Regions from separate parts of the Streptomyces sp. NPDC005576 genome, predicted to be linked through region 1. Evidence: riboswitches for the same ligand, from Rfam matches in the RefSeq annotation. Region 1 holds a riboswitch; each other region holds the start of a gene.

Region 1 (3,183 bases):
TCGTCGCGGCCTTCCTCTACATCCTGTTCGCCGTCGCCGGCGGCAACCGGTAGCGGGTCCCGCTCACGCCGGGGCGGCCCCACGGCGACGGTCCCGACTCGCCGCTGCGGGGCTCCCCGCCCCAGCCCGATCCAGCCCGATCCGGACGCACGGACTCAGTCCAGCAGCCTCTCGCGCAGTCGCTCCCGGACCTCCCCGGACAGTCCCAGCCCCTCGGCGAAGTAGCGCTCCGAGGTGCTCCACTCCTCCTCGATGGTGGCGAAGGCGGCGTCCAGGTAGTCGATGTGCGCGCCGAAGAGCGGGTTGAGCAGGCTCAGCACCTCGGCGGAGACCGCGGGGTCCGCGCTGTCGCCGCGCCGCAGCCGGTACCGGCGGTGGGCGTCGTTGGACTTGAGGTAGTCCGCCGCGATGGCCTCGCGCTCCACCCCGACCGCCAGCAGGGTCACCGCCATCGTCAGACCCGCCCGGTCCTTGCCCGCCGCGCAGTGCATCAGCGCCGGCACGCTGTCCTCCGCCAGCGCGTGCAGTACCCGGCTGTGCTCGGCCGTGCGGTCGGTGATGATCGAGCGGTACGACGCGAGCATGCGCGCCCTGCCCTTGCCGTCGGCGAGCAGCGAGCGCAGTTGAGCGAGGTCGCCCTCCCGCACCAGACGCCAGAAACCCGCCCCGTCGGCGGGGTCCGAGAGCGGGATGCGGACGTTGCGCACACCCGGCAGCTCCACGTCGAAGCCGTCGAGCTTCTGGTCGGCCGCATTGCGGAAGTCGAAGACCGTGTGAAGGCCGAGCCGGCCGAGGAAGACGGCGTCCTCAGCGGTGGCGGCGGCGAGGTGACCGCTGCGGAACAGCCTCCCGTGCCGTACCCGTCGTCCGTCGGTGGTGGGCAGTCCGCCCACGTCCCGGAAGTTACGGACCCCGCTCAGCTCGGGCTCGGCCGGCGAGAACTGCGGCACCTGCGTCACAGCGGCTCCTCGGTGCTTCTGGGCGCCGGCGCTGCTCGCCGACGTCGGCTCGTCGCGACCCTACGACATCGCTCCTCGGACCCGAAGTGCCGCGGGCGGCTCCTCGGTCGCTGAGGAACCGTCATCAGTGACCTGCGCGACATGTCCGTAATGTATTGAATTTAGCCAACATCATCCGTTTATGGGGGAAATGGTGGGTGATCTGGTGAGCGGGATCATATCCGTGACCCTGCGTGGCCGAGTCGCCGGAGGGCGGTCCTTCCGCCGTGCGGAATGCCAAGATCCATAATCCACGGAGGGTGACCGGTAAAGCGGGCCGATATCGCCACGGGGATTCCGTTCCGCTTGCGATGGCTTGTTCCGTCCGGCCCGGCTCGATTACGTTCACCATCACTCCGGACGGACCGCCTAATCCTGCCGCCGTCCGGAATTCGCACTCACTGATGCGTGGCAGGAGCGGGGGACCCAGGTAAGCCGCCGACCGGAGTTGTTCCGGACGGCTCGGGGTGAAGTCGCGTTTCCATGCGACCGGGCATCTCCAGCCCGAACCCGACAGCTCACCTCGTAGGCGCCGGAGAGGAATTCACCATGCCCATCCCGGGTAAGCACCGTCGTAAGAAGTCCGGCCCGATCGCTCGCGGCGTCCTCGCCGTAGGAGCCGGCGGCGCCGTTCTCGCCCTGCCGCTCCTCGGAGCCACGGGCGCCCACGCCGCTGAGCAGTCGGCCCCCGCCGCTGCCCAGTCCGCCCAGCAGTCCGCCCAGACCTACAAGGTCGTCCCGGGCGACTACCTGGCGAAGATCGCCGCCCAGCACAAGATCAAGGGTGGCTGGGAGAAGCTCTACCAGGACAACCGCGAGGTCGTCGGCGGCAACCCGAGCCTGATCCTCCCGGGCATGAAGCTGACGCTCGGCGCCCAGGCGTCCGGCTCGGCGTCCACGGCGTCCTCCTCGGCCGCCTCCTCCGCGAAGGCCGAGACGAAGACCGAGGTCAAGACCGAGGCGAAGACGGCGGCCACGACCGGAACGAAGACCGCCCCGGCGACCGCGACGGAGTCCGCCGCGACCGCCACCAATGCCGCTGACAGCAACAGCTCCGGCTGGACCACCCCGGTGGCCAACGCGACCGTCACGACCCAGTACCACGCCTCCGGCTCCATGTGGTCCAGCGGTTACCACACCGGCTCCGACTTCAGCGCCGCCACCGGCACCGTCATCCGCGCCGTCGGCCCCGGCACCGTCGTCTCCGCCGGCTACGACGGCGCCTACGGCAACGAGGTCATCATCAAGCACGCCGACGGCATGTACTCCCAGTACGCGCACCAGTCGCAGCTGATGGTCCAGGCCGGCCAGACCGTCACCGGCGGCCAGCGGATCGGCCTCTCGGGTGCCACCGGCAACGTCACCGGCCCGCACCTCCACTTCGAGATCCGCACCACCCCGAGCTACGGCTCGGACGTGGACCCGATCGCCTACCTGCGTCTCCACGGCGTCTCCATCTGAGACAACTCCGCTTGACGGTCGTCACGATCCGTCAGGGCTTGGAGGGGCGGTACGCGCAAGCGTGCCGCCCCTCTACTTATTCCGGCTTTACCAAAAACTGACCGGGTGGTCTATCTCACCCCACGTCAACCCCCTCTTACGGTCGCACAGGTCACATGGGAAGAGGCAGGATATGTGGTCGTGGCAGACGGTTCGAGAATCCAGAAGACAGACATCATCGGGTCGTACGCGGCGATCGGCGACAGTTTCACCGAAGGAGTGGGAGACCCCGGACCCGACGGGACTTATGTCGGCTGGGCGGACCGTTTCGCGGTTCTCCTCGCGGATCAGCTTCCCGTCCTCGACGGGGCGACGAACTCCGATTCCCCGCACGGAGAATTCCGGTACGCCAATCTCGCGGTACGCGGACGACTCCTCGACCAGATCGTCGAGGAGCAGGTACCCCGCGCCAAGAAGCTCGCCCCGGACCTGGTGAGCTTCTGTGCCGGGGGCAACGACGTCATCCGGCCCGGCACGGACCCCGACGACCTGGCCGAACGCTTCGAGCGCGCGGTCGCCGAACTCACCGACGCGGTCGGCACCGTCATGGTCACCACCGGCTTCGACACCCGCGGCGTGCCGGTGCTGCGCCACATGCGCGGCAAGATCGCCACCTACAACGTCCACCTGCGGGCCATCGCGGACCGCTACCACTGCCCGGTGCTCGACCTCTGGTCCCTCCGCT
Region 2 (3,183 bases), on a different contig from region 1:
GACGAACGGACCGGTCAGGCCGACGTATCCTCCGGCGCTGAACGGGACCAACTGGATCCGCACGTGCGGGAGTTCCGTCATGCTCACGAGGTGGTCGAGCTGGGCCCGCATCACGCGCCGGCCGCCGACCTCGCGCCGCAGCACCGCCTCGTCGAGCACGGCGGTGAGCCGGAGCGGGGCGTCGCACCGCAGCACCGACTGACGGGCGAGCCGCACTTCGACCAGGGCGTCCAGGTGCGCCTCCGGTATCCCGTCCAGCGCCGACTCGGTGACCGACCGCGCGTAATCGGCGGTCTGGAGCAAGCCGGGAACCACCGAGGTCTCCAGGGTCCTGGCCGTCTCGGCCTGTGCCTCCAGGGCGATGAAATCGCGGTACTGCGGCGGGATGACCGCCCGGTACGCGTGCCACCAGCCCGTGTCGCGACCGTCAGCCGATCCTGCCAGCGCCGAGAGCAGGGTGCGGAGTTCGGGGTCGGCGACGGCGTACGCGTCGAGCAGACGGCCGACGTCGGCCGGGGACACACCGCTCGCACCCGTCTCGATCCTGCTCACCTTCGACTGGTGCCAGCCGAGCATCGATGCCGCCTGCTGACTCGTGAGTCCCGACGAGTGGCGCAGACTCCGCAGCTCCTCACCGAGTTTGCGACGGCGTACGACGGGGCCGTTACCCATTGCCGGTCTCCTTCCGCCGGTCGGCCTGGAAGGCAAGTGTGCCGAATGTTCGAGCCCCGCCGAGCCGGAGTTCACCGCATTGAGCGATAGATATATGCATATCTCGGCAGATCGTGCCTGCACGGGCTCAGGCGGTGGCACTCTGGCGCCAGGCACAATCCGGGCCGATAGGGGTCGCCCGGGCGGAAAGGGACGGCGTCGCCATGGCAGACCATCAGGAAGCACATGTCACCCTGCCGAGCGATCCGGTGTCGGTGTCCGCGGCCCGCAGACACGTGGCCCGCGTGCTCGCGGAGTGGGGCATGCACGACGACACGGACGACGCCGGGACGATCCTCCTGATCGTCTCGGAACTCGCCACCAACGCGGTCCTGCACACGCGCGGCCAGTCACCCGCGTTCACGGTGCGGCTGGTGCTCGACCGCGACGAGGAAGTGCGGCTGGAGGTGACCGACAGCCACCCCAGGTGGCCCAGACGACTCCCCGCGGCCGTGCAGCAGGACAACGGGCGTGGTCTGGCGATCATCCGGGCCCTGGCCAAGGAGTCCGGCGGGCGGTTCGGTGTGGCGCCGACCGCCGAGGGCGGCAAGACCGTATGGGTCGCACTGCCCTGGTCCGTTCCGGTGCGGGGCTGAGGGCGCGGCCGGTCCGGAAGCGGCGCCCGCGCGTACCGGCGCGGACGGCCGCTTCCGGACCGGCCGCCGCTCACCGGCCGCCGCTCACCGGCCGCCCGGGGGTCCGGCGCTCGTCAGCGCACCCGCCCGTACCAGACCCGCTTCGTCCAGATCCGCTCCAGCCGGACCACGGACCCGGTCTTGGGGGAGTGCCAGATCTTGCCGTTGCCGGCGTAGATGCCCACGTGGTAGACGCTTCGACCGCTGTGGAAGAAGACCAGGTCACCTTTCCTGCGCTGCGAGGAAGTGATGTGGCGCGTCTTGTTGTACTGCTGCTGCGCCGTGCGGGGCAGTTTCTTGCCGACGCGCTTGAACGAGTAGAGGGTCAGCCCGGAGCAGTCGAACCGGCGGGGACCGATGGCACCCCACTGGTAGGGGGAGCCCTTCTTCGACGCGGCGACCCGGAGCGCCTTCGTCGCGTGGGTGGCCGCCTCGGCGTCGGAGACCAGGCCGGGGGCCAGCATGGTCGAGCTGAGGGCCAGAGCGAGGACCGAGGCCGTACCGGCCCGGGTGAGCAGAGACGGGACATGAACCTGCGCGGTCATGCGCAACCCTTCGTCAGCCGCCTGTGAAGGATGACCTGTCGGGTTCGGGCTGGCGAAGTTGCCCGGCCGCGCGTTGCGGCTTCACCCCGAGGGACGGCCGGTTGCCCGGTCGACCCGTAGTGCTCGGGTCCTCCACTCCTGCCGATCCACTCCTGTCGACCCGTCATCCGCTCGGCGGCAGGACTCGGCGTCCGCGCGGACCGCCCCGTCAGGGTGGCGGGGGCTTGTCGTCCCACGGATCTTGACCCACGTCGTGCGGAATTTTCGAGGTGACAGTGGCAGCCAGGACGGTCGGCCCCCGTTGCGCCGGGAGTGTGGGGGAGCGTCCGGCGCGGCCGGGGGCGCGTACCCCGCGTGGCTCCGCCGGGCTTTCGCAGTAAGGCAGTTCGCGCATGAGGAGAACGTGAGGGAGTGCAAATCGGGAGAGGTGATTGGCGGGCTGATTCCCTGCGCCGAACAGGCGGAAAATCGGATATTCATTACGGCGTGTCGCGGGAAAGGGAGACCCCCTACGGTCCGGCACGCCCCTCGACCCCATGGAGCGTCACCCCCACGGGATCTGCCCGGAACCGCCAGGAATGGCCCGGAACGGATCGAGACGCCCCAGATGATCGATTCCAAGGGTTGGCTGCGCCCATGAGACGAGGGAGTCCACAGTCAGGTTGTGACGCCAGACATGGACTCCCTCGCGGCCGCACTCCACGTCAGGACCGACGACCTGCTGGAGGGTTCGCCGCAGCTCGCCCCCTGGCGGCCGGTAGTCGGCATAGCGCCGCGGCTCAGCGATGCCGAACTGGTGACGCTGTCGATGATGCAGGCGATGCTCGGCAACACCTCCGAAGCCCGGTGGCTGCGGATGCCTGGGCCCACCTGCGGCACCTGTTCCCTGTCGAAGCAGCCCGGCTGCAACAAGAAACTGCGCAAGGCGGCCGACCTCATCCCGCACGTCTTGAGCGAGTTGGCCACGGACACCGCGCGGTGGACCGACGGCGTGTGGGTGGTGGACTGACCGCCGCCATCTGGCACAACGAGCACACCGGGCAACCCGTCATGCGATCGCTGACTGCATACGACCATCGACGGCTTGAATCGATCATCTACGGTTCCGCCATGACGACTGTCGAGCCCCGCCCCGATCTCCGGCCCCCCGGCCTGAACGCCGACGAGCAGACCACCCTGCTGACCTTCCTGGACTACCTGCGCGAGTCCGTCCTCGCGAAGGCGGCCGGCGTCCCGGAGCCGGCGGTCCGCACGGCCGGCGTCCCTTCCGGGACCAGCCTGCTCCGGCTGCT
Region 3 (3,183 bases), on a different contig from region 1:
CTGACGGCCGTCGGGCGCGTCCTCGACATCACCGCCGACGAGGTGCGGGAGGTCGCGGCCGCCACACTGCGCCCCGACAACCGTGCCGTGCTGGTCTACGAGCCGGTCGAACCGGCCGAGCCGGACGACGGGACCGCTGCCGAGGACGGCGCGGAGACCGACGCCGACGAGGAGGACGGCAAGTGAGCGACGCCGCCGTGACTGGAGTAGCCATGGACTTCCACCCGCAGCCCACCCCGGGAACCGCCCGTCCCTGGGCCTTCCCCGCGCCCGAACGCGGCACCCTGCCCAACGGGCTGACCGTGCTCCGCAGCCACCGCCCCGGCCAGCAGGTCGTCGCGGTCGAGATCCACCTCGAAGCGCCGCTCGACGCCGAACCCGAGGGACTGGACGGCGTCGCCACCATCATGGCGCGCGCCCTCTCGGAGGGAACCGACAAGCACAGCGCCGAGGAGTTCGCCGCCGAGCTGGAGCGCTGCGGCGCCACCCTCGACGCGCACGCCGACCACCCCGGCGTCCGGGTCTCGCTGGAGGTGCCCGCCTCCCGGCTGGCCAAGGCGCTCGGCCTGGTCGCCGAGGCGCTGCGGGCCCCCGCCTTCGCCGACAGCGAGATCGAGCGCCTGGTGGGCAACCGCCTGGACGAGATCCCGCACGAGCAGGCCAACCCCGCGCGCCGCGCGGCCAAGCAGCTCTCCAAGGAGCTGTTCCCGGCCACCGCCCGGATGTCGCGCCCGCGTCTGGGCACCGAGGACACCGTGCGGCGGATCGACGCCGCCGCCGTCCGCGCCTTCTACGACGCCCACGTCCGCCCCGCCACGGCGGTCGCGGTCGTCGTCGGCGACCTCACCGGCATCGACCTGGACGCCCTCCTCGCCGACACCCTCGGCGACTGGTCGGGCAACGCCGGCACCCCCCGCCCGGTGGCGCCGATCACCGCGGACGACACCGGCCGCGTGGTCATCGTCAACCGCCCCGGAGCCGTGCAGACGCAGCTGCTCATCGGCCGCATCGGCGCGGACCGGCACGACAGTGTCTGGCCCGCCCAAGTCCTCGGTACGTACTGCCTGGGTGGCACGCTCACCTCGCGGCTCGACCGGGTGCTGCGCGAGGAGAAGGGCTACACCTACGGCGTACGCGCCTTCGCCCAGGTGCTCCGCTCCACCGCCGGCGGCCCGGACTCCGGGCCGGCCGGTGCGGCGATGCTGGCCATCAGCGGCTCGGTGGACACCGAGTCGACGGGCCCCGCGCTCGACGACCTCTGGAAGGTCCTGCGGACCCTCGCGGCGGACGGGCTGACGGACGCCGAGCGCGAGACCGCCGTCCAGAACCTCGTGGGGGTCGCCCCGCTCAAGTTCGAGACGGCGGCCTCGGTCGCGGCGACCCTCGCCGACCAGGTCGAGCAGCAGTTGCCCGACGACTTCCAGGCCCACCTGTACGCACGACTCGCCGAGACCGGCACGGTCGAGGCGACCGCCGCGGTGGTCAACGCCTTCCCGGTGGACCGGCTGGTGACGGTCCTGGTGGGCGACGCGTCGCAGATCGCCGAGCCCGTCCGCGCGCTGGGCATCGGCGAGGTGACGGTCGTGAACGGCTGACCGGCCGTCCTTCGCACGACGACCGGGTACGCCCCGGCAGCGCGACCCCGGCGGGAGATCTCTCGCCGGGGTCGCGCTGTTTGTCCCCTTTGCCGGGAGCATGCCCGTCTGCCCTGTGGGATGTGCTACAAAACCCGCTGTCCGTTTGGTGATCGAAAGCGCCGCGGCCTAGCGTCGGTCCGGCTGTCCGTCGACTGTGTACCGCACTCGCGGTGCCGGACAGTCATCGCCGAGTCCCCGTCAGGCGCGAGCCTGGGGAGCCGGGGACCCGTGAAGTCCCTGGGGTGAATCGGGCACCCGCGTCTCGTGAGAGACGCGAACGCCCGTAGGAGACCTTCCTGCTCCGAACCCGTCAGCTAACCCGGTAGGCGAGAAGGAAGGAAAGGATCCGCTCCTCCATGGCGTTCACCCGTGCCACCGGGACCCATCGTGCCCCGGGCCGTCTGACGCGTACCACCGCCCGGTTCGCCGGTGCCTGCGCCCTCGCCGCGACCGGCGTCGTCGGCTCGATGGCTTCCCCGGCACTCGCCGTCGGCCCCACCACCCCGTCACCCGGTTCGACCGGCCTCATCGGGGCCGTCACGCTCGGCGACTCCATCGCGGACCGGATAGCCGACCAGGCGGAGGCCCAGCAGCGCGGGGCGGAAGTCAGGGCGAAGGCGGAAGCCAAGGCCAGGGCCGAGGCCGCCGTACGGGTCAGGGAAGCCCGTGAGGCGAAGGCCCGCGCCGCGCGCGCCGCCGAGCGCGTCCGGCTGAACTCCTTCCACCTGCCCATCGCGGGCTCCTACATCAGCACCGGCTACCAGTCGAGCGGCTCCCTCTGGTCCTCCGGCAGCCACTCCGGCGTCGACTTCCACGCCGCCACCGGGACCCCCGTCCTCGCCGTGGGCGCGGGCACGGTCGTCGAGGCCGGCTGGGGCGGCGCGTACGGCAACAACATCGTGCTGCGGATGACCGACGGCACGTACACCCAGTACGGCCACCTCTCCTCGATCGGTGTCCTCGCCGGCCAGAGCGTCTCCTCCGGGGAGCGGATCGGCCTCTCCGGCGCCACCGGCAACGCGACCGGCCCGCACCTGCACTTCGAGGCACGCACCGGACCGGAGTACGGCTCCGACATGGACCCCGTGGCGTATCTGCGGGCCCACGGCCTCACCGCCTGACCCCGCGGCCCCACCCGCCGCTGCCGGGGCCCACGGCGCCCGACCCCGCCCGGGTCGCCCGCCGTCCGGCGCGACCGCCGCCGGACACCCCTGACCGACGACCGATGGAGGCCGGCCCGGACCCGTGCCGATCGCCCCCGAGCCCCGGCCCCGCGCCGGGGCTCCGGCATATCGCGGCTTCGGCATATCACCCGAAACCCCTCCCGCAGGCAGACACCGCAGGCAAAAGATATGTGCGAATTCCGGTACGCCATCGGAAATTCACGCAGATTGCAATAGAGTCACGGTGCAGGCTTCGATCGGCCGCGTTTCGCGGGGATTAAGGCGGAGGTTCGGACATGCGCATTCCCGCGCACTCGGTATGCACGGCAATCCGTGAGGACATCGTCTCGGGCGTCTACGAACGCGGCAGTCGCCTCACCGAG

What was found. Region 1 has a riboswitch for cyclic di-AMP ahead of ACFYPN_RS24850 (LysM peptidoglycan-binding domain-containing M23 family metallopeptidase). Riboswitches for the same ligand answer to the same signal wherever they lie in the genome.
Region 2: linked by a shared signal. The riboswitch ahead of ACFYPN_RS16720 (C40 family peptidase) and the one ahead of ACFYPN_RS24850 (LysM peptidoglycan-binding domain-containing M23 family metallopeptidase) in region 1 are both predicted to bind cyclic di-AMP.
Region 3: linked by a shared signal. The riboswitch ahead of ACFYPN_RS06680 (M23 family metallopeptidase) and the one ahead of ACFYPN_RS24850 (LysM peptidoglycan-binding domain-containing M23 family metallopeptidase) in region 1 are both predicted to bind cyclic di-AMP.

Annotation. Positions count from the first base shown of each region.
Region 1 is NZ_JBIAJC010000014.1:128,125-131,307, reverse strand. Features, by position in the region: gene ACFYPN_RS24860 (DUF6126 family protein) at 1-53, shown strand, start outside; gene ACFYPN_RS24855 (tyrosine-protein phosphatase) at 156-959, opposite strand; cyclic di-AMP (ydaO/yuaA leader) riboswitch at 1,388-1,543, shown strand; gene ACFYPN_RS24850 (LysM peptidoglycan-binding domain-containing M23 family metallopeptidase) at 1,548-2,459, shown strand; gene ACFYPN_RS24845 (SGNH/GDSL hydrolase family protein) at 2,634-3,183, shown strand, end outside.
Region 2 is NZ_JBIAJC010000008.1:241,933-245,115, forward strand. Features, by position in the region: gene ACFYPN_RS16710 (helix-turn-helix transcriptional regulator) at 1-672, opposite strand, end outside; gene ACFYPN_RS16715 (ATP-binding protein) at 876-1,307, shown strand; gene ACFYPN_RS16720 (C40 family peptidase) at 1,421-1,891, opposite strand; cyclic di-AMP (ydaO/yuaA leader) riboswitch at 1,895-2,078, opposite strand; gene ACFYPN_RS16725 (hypothetical protein) at 2,556-2,900, shown strand; gene ACFYPN_RS16730 (DinB family protein) at 3,002-3,183, shown strand, end outside.
Region 3 is NZ_JBIAJC010000003.1:109,572-112,754, forward strand. Features, by position in the region: gene ACFYPN_RS06670 (pitrilysin family protein) at 1-186, shown strand, start outside; gene ACFYPN_RS06675 (pitrilysin family protein) at 213-1,595, shown strand; cyclic di-AMP (ydaO/yuaA leader) riboswitch at 1,813-1,981, shown strand; gene ACFYPN_RS06680 (M23 family metallopeptidase) at 1,994-2,758, shown strand; gene ACFYPN_RS06685 (GntR family transcriptional regulator) at 3,097-3,183, shown strand, end outside.